Regions from separate parts of the Sporosarcina sp. OR05 genome, predicted to be linked through region 2. Evidence: riboswitches for the same ligand, from Rfam matches in the RefSeq annotation. Region 2 holds a riboswitch; the other holds the start of a gene.
What was found. Region 2 has a riboswitch for preQ1 ahead of NRI27_RS12190 (QueT transporter family protein). Riboswitches for the same ligand answer to the same signal wherever they lie in the genome.

Region 1 (3,203 bases), on a different contig from region 2:
GGTTCCTTATTGATCAATCACAAGATGTCAATCGGATACCTGGTGAGTTGGAAAAATTACAATCGATGATCGACTATTGTCATACCGAATCTTGTCTACAAAAATTCATCATCTCCTATTTTGGTGAAAGTGACCTACAAGATTGCCACCGTTGTGCAAATTGCACGGATACGCGGGAACGGGCTGATGTAACTGTTGACGTTCAAAAAGTGTTATCTTGCGTTATTCGGATGGGGCAACGTTTTGGAAAGACGATGATCGCCCAAGTGTTGACTGGTTCAAGAAATAAGAAAGTTGTCGAATTCGGATTTGATAAACTGACGACATATGGCATTATGAAAGGCCGCAACGCGAAGGAAGTGTCCGATTTTATTGAGTTTATTATCTCGGAAAATTATTTAGGTGTTGAAAATGGTCAATTCCCGATTATTTATGTGACGGAATTAGGCAAAGATGTGCTGACTGGGAAAACTAAAGTCTATCGGAAAGCGACAGTCGAAACAAAACAGATTACGCAAGACGACCCGTTATTTGACCAATTACGCGCACTTCGATTGAAAATTGCACAAGAAGCAAGTGTTCCGCCTTTCGTCGTCTTCTCTGATAAATCATTACGGGATATGGCTGCTAAAATGCCAATGACCGACGAAGCGTTTTTGGAAGTCAATGGTGTAGGTGATGCGAAGCTTGAGCGGTATGGAGAAGCGTTTATGGAAGAAATCAAAGCTTTTTCAAAGCAGATGGTGTAAGAATTTTAGACAAAAGGAAAACCGCGTGCGCGTCTCAAATGAGTCGCCGGTACGCGGTTTTTTACGTTCGAATTATTGTTGAGGTGAAACAATTGGTTGGACGTTTCGCTCTTTCTTTCTGCAGAGTGCAACCAATACATACACAATGGGTGTGTCGATAATTGCGATTGAAAACTTAAAGATATATTGGCTCGCAATCATGCCAAGTAATATAGAGGTAGGCATTGTTCCTGCAAATGCGATTGTAATGAATAACGTCGTATCGACGAATTGACTCACCATCGTAGAGGCATTGTTACGTACCCATAATTGTTTAGAGCCGTGTTTTTGTTTCAGCTTATCAAAGATTGTTACATCTAAGTTTTGGCTCACGAGATAGGCAACTAAACTGGCAATTGTCACACGGAAACCTGCGTTAAAGATCGTTTCAAAAGCAGCTTGGTTTTCATAAAAAGGAGCAGCAGGCAAGTGGATGGCAATCCAAATGAATCCTATTGCCAAAAGTTGTGCAATAAACCCGGTTTGAACAGTTTTTCGGGCAGCCTCTTTCCCATAAGCTTCAGTTAGTACATCCAAAATCGGATACGTACAGACATAAATGACGGCTGCTGCAGGAATAACAATCCAACTGCCAACGCTGATCAATTTCACTGCTACAATGTTCGATAAAATTAATAAACCTACAAATATTCCACTTAAATAATAGCGCATCTTTCATTACTCCTCATCGATTATCGATTTTCTCTGGGTACAGATCATGGTTCATCAAACGATGCTCCGCCATCTGTTCGTATTTCGTTCCCGGTTTACCATAATTGCAGTAAGGGTCGATTGAAAGACCACCCCGAGGCGTAAATTTCCCCCAAACTTCAATATAGCGAGGCGCCAATAAATGAATTAAATCATTCATGATGATGTTGACACAGTCTTCATGGAAATCCCCGTGATTCCGGAAACTGAACAAATACAGTTTCAAAGCTTTACTTTCGACCAATTTCTCATCTGGTATGTAACTGATGTACATCGTTGCAAAGTCGGGCTGTCCCGTCATCGGACAAAGGGAAGTGAATTCAGGGCAATTGAATTTCACGAAGTAATCACGCGTTGTATGCATGTTGTCAACGGCTTCTAAAATGGATGGATTGTATTCATAAGCATAGGTCGTTCGTTGGTTACCTAATAGTGTTAAGTCTTGTAGTGTGTTTTCATCTCTTCCAGTCAATACAAAAACCTCCCTGAAGTTATGTTGTCAGGGAGGGGCCATAGAAATGGAAAAATAAAAGCCATGTCAAATGGACATGGCGTAGTTTCCGGCATCCATAGTTTTTTATAGAGGGTCGCTATGAACCTCTCCCGAACAGGGTTATTCTTTTCGTCTATGACTTTAACTGGTTTTACCTATTCTGTCAATAGCAAACTTCGTTTCAAACCTAAAATTGTATAAAGTGCAATGAACAAAAGGATGATTCCTGTCACCATGAATCCACCAGTGAACGATAAATCCAAATAGCCAATCAAGCTCGATCCCGCTACGACACCGATGGAAAAAAAGGCATAAAAATAGCCGTATGCTTTTCCGCGGTATTCCGGAGCTGATGAGTCAATTAGCAATGAATTGATAGACGGGAATAGAAAAGCGAAGCCGATGCCATATAACCCCATCGCTAAAAACAGGTGAGTGAGCGCTGATACTTGGCTTAACAAAATCATGCAAATGCCCATTAGTGAAATCCCGAAAGCTAACGTAATCATAGGACGTACCCGATCAAATACACGATTAATCGGTAGAAGGAAAATTAGTATTGCGACAACCCCGAATGTACTGAGTAGCATTCCGGTTGTTTTTGTATCAAAGCCAAGCGCTTCCACTTTTAAAGGGAGGATGAATGCCAGCACACCTTGTGAAAACATGAGAAAAAATGCACCTGAAAATGCACGGACCATGCCGGGGTGTTTAAATAAGTATTTGACCCGAAATTGTGATGACATTTTTAAGCGATTTTTTCTGACATACGTATAGGAACGCAACAGAAAGAAGGCTGCGAATGCTAAAATAAACATGATGAGGCCATTCATTCCCATTATAAAAGGGGTACTTGTTTTGGAAGCGACAATCCCACTATAGGCAGGACCGATGATCGCCGCCATTCCAACGAACGCTCCGGAAATTGCGACACTACGGCCACGTTTTGATTCTTCTGTACGATTTGCAAGAAATGTGAAAGCGGCTGGAACAATAAGCCCTTCCATAAATCCGTGGATGAATCGGATACCAAGCAAAGAATACGGTCCCTCAACGACTGTATACAATAAAAGCGACGCTCCTGAGGCGAATAAGCCAATGAGTAAAATCATAAAAGGGCCACGGCGATCTGTCATGAAACCAGAAATGATATTTCCAATTGTATTTGAAAAAGAATACATACCGACAGCTAAACCGGTCAAAAAAGAAGA
Region 2 (3,203 bases):
GTCGCTGTTATCCATTGAATACGTCGAGTTATCGATCGAGTTCACAATTTATTCGATTGAATACGGGAAGTTATCGATCAAGTTCACAAAGTTATCGCCATTTCATGACCTTTTTACTAGCACACGCCTGCCCATAAACCTTACTAATGGCAAAGGCATTTTGTGCGCATCATTCAAACGCTCCGCAACTCATCTACTCCCGCGGAAACGACACCTGTAAATACTATTTTCTTGTCGCGCTACATGCACTTGACCAACTAAAGGTTTTTCCGCGCAGCGGATGCTTCTAATCATTTGAGTTCACAATTTATTCGGTTGGATACGAGAAGTTATCGATCAAGTTCACAAAGTTATCGCCAAAAAGGGACCTTTCACCTAGCAAAAGAAGGTCTAGCAACAATAAATTCTTTCAACACCCCCATTACATTCAACGTTATTGATAACTTAACTGCCAAGCTATGTTTCGATGGGAATTTTACGCGTATGCCTAGGCAACCTACATTATCTATACATATTCACATACAATGTATCTGCATTTAATTCCCCCCATTAAACTCCCCAAAGTCCTTCACCTGTTCAACACCATAAATCGTTCATGAATTGTTTACATTGTTGCTGAATGATCCCCTGCTTCCTTATGGTAAGCTGTATGAAAGGAGTTGCAGCACAATGGAACAAACTTCAACAGCTCGTACATTACTAATAGAAGCAACGCAGTTTATTACACAATGTTATGCTGAACTGGGGAAATCAGATGAAGATCGACTCGATCGTTTAGCGGAAATTAAACATGAAATCGATGTAACGGGGACCTATACGCACAAACCGTTTGAATTGGAACACGGTGCGAAAATGGCTTGGCGCAATAGTAATCGCTGCATCGGACGGTTGCTTTGGCACACATTACACATTGTTGATGCGCGTGATGTGGTTTCAGCAGAAGATGCATTTGAAAAACTAGTCGACCACATTGCATATGCAACAAATGATGGGCAAATCCGCTCCACTATTACCGTTTTCCCTCCACGCAAAAATGGGAAAGATCCACTTCGGATTTGGAACCATCAACTGCTTCGGTACGCCGGCTATAAAGATGGAGCGGAACTTATTGGCGATTCAGCGTCCCTTGAACTGACTGAGGTATGTGAAAATCTCGGGTGGCATGGGGAAAAAACACCATTCGATTTACTCCCTCTTGTCATTCAAGCAGACGGAGAAAAAGCGCAATGGTTTTCCATTCCTGAGGAAATTGTAAAAGAAGTACCGATTATCCATCCTGAAATCGAAGGGTTTGCGGCGCTAAATTTGAAATGGTATGCGGTTCCGATCATCTCAAACATGCGGTTAGAAATTGGGGGCATTGATTACCCAATGGCACCGTTTAACGGTTGGTATATGGGAACAGAGATCGGGGCAAGAAATTTGGCGGATGCTGACCGCTACAATATGTTGCCACGTATCGCCGACTTAATGGGACTAGATACGAAGTTAAACCGTTCACTATGGATTGACAAAGCTTTGGTGGAGTTAAATATAGCCGTATTGCACTCTTACCAACAAGCTGGTGTGACGATCATCGACCACCATACAGCTGCAAAGCAATTTAAGCGCTTTGAAGAAAACGAACGAAAAAGTGGACGGGCCGTTACCGGAAACTGGGCATGGCTCATTCCCCCTTTGTCACCGGCCGCCACCCATATTTACCATCAACCTTATTCTAATGAAAAGCAATCACCTAATTATTTTTATCAGCCGGATCCGTTTGGGAGCTACTACTAAATCTCTTCAATAAATAAAAGCTCTCAAAATCGGTCATTCCATACCGATTCACACTGTTTACCACACGTCCATCCATCTATCGCCTGTTGTTTGGACGGGTATAATATGCTACACTGGCATGTAGGCTTTATGCCTCGTGGTTCGTAACCATCCCACGATAAAAAACTAAGGAGAAATGAATATGAAGGTTAAAACGCTTGCAACAAGTGGCATTATCGCTGCATTGTATGTAGCTGTCACGTTTTTGATAGCCCCTTTCGGCTTCACAAACATCCAGTTCCGTTTGTCAGAGATGTTCAACCATCTCGTCGTTTTCAATAAAAAATACATCATTGGGATTGTACTCGGTGTGTTTGTCGCGAACTTATTGTTTTCTGAACTTGGACCAATTGATTTGGTATTCGGTGTCGGACAATCTGTTATCGCGCTATCGATTACAATCTTTTCAGCGAAGTTCATCAGTGGACTTTATAAAAGGATGTTATTTAACACATTGGTGTTCACAGTAACGATGTTCCTCATCGCCTGGGAATTAAACATTGTGTTAGAACTTCCATTTTTACTTACATGGCTTTTCGTTGCAGTTGGGGAATTTGTCGTCATGATGGTCGGCATTCCAGTAATGATTGCGTTAAATAAACGAATCAATCTCGAAAAGTTGATTTGAAGAAGAGGCGGATTTCCGTCTCTTTTTTTATGAAAGAAAGGAGCACTCTCCATGTATATGACAATTGAAGAAACGGCAGATTACTTAGGCATGCCCGTCAGCCAAGTGCAGAAGTATGTTTTGGAAGGGCGTATCAAGGGTATTCACAATGGCAATGAATTTTTAGTGAACCAAGCGCAATTTGAATTGTATTTTAAACAGCTAGAAACAGTCAAACGCCAAATCGCGGAGTATTTAAGTGAACAAATCCCTCCAGACCGAGATATTAAAGACGAAGATTAACGCGAAAAACCCTAGTACCATCGACTCAATTTTTTCATCATTTCCTTCACCTACCCTTCTTGAATAATTACTACCAATTCCGTGTATAACTATTGATGCTATGTTGTTTCATTCGCATGATAAAAAAATAAAATAAAACAATTCCATATATATTCATACACGGAACGCTTTTGCTTTCCTTCAATAGGATTGGTATAGTTTATAGTCGTTTATAAAAACGCAATTGCATAGGGGGAAACATGAGAAAAATCTCAAATGTATTTTACATCACAATCGGTCTTATTATTTTGGCCGTCGGTTACGGGGTGCTTGCATCTGAAAGCTTTGAAACCGTTACTTCAACAATTAAGAACTTTGTAGCCGCTTCATTCGGCTGGTATTACATGATGATTATGTCTGTATTATTGGCACTTAGTCTCTTTTTGATTTTTAGTCCGTTCGGAAAAATCCGTTTGGGCAAAAACACAGATCGTCC

Region 1: it holds a riboswitch for preQ1, as region 2 does, so the genes downstream of both, queF (preQ(1) synthase) here and NRI27_RS12190 (QueT transporter family protein) in region 2, are expected to answer to the same signal.

Annotation. Positions count from the first base shown of each region.
Region 1 is NZ_JANKJL010000001.1:511,909-515,111, forward strand. It holds gene recQ (DNA helicase RecQ) at 1-749, shown strand, start outside; gene NRI27_RS02345 (queuosine precursor transporter) at 822-1,460, opposite strand; gene queF (preQ(1) synthase) at 1,474-1,971, opposite strand; PreQ1 riboswitch class I at 2,063-2,106, opposite strand; gene NRI27_RS02355 (MFS transporter) at 2,148-3,203, opposite strand, start outside.
Region 2 is NZ_JANKJL010000008.1:8,504-11,706, reverse strand. It holds gene NRI27_RS12195 (nitric oxide synthase oxygenase) at 670-1,779, shown strand; PreQ1 riboswitch class I at 1,910-1,954, shown strand; gene NRI27_RS12190 (QueT transporter family protein) at 1,961-2,446, shown strand; gene NRI27_RS12185 (helix-turn-helix domain-containing protein) at 2,498-2,728, shown strand; gene NRI27_RS12180 (BCCT family transporter) at 2,968-3,203, shown strand, end outside.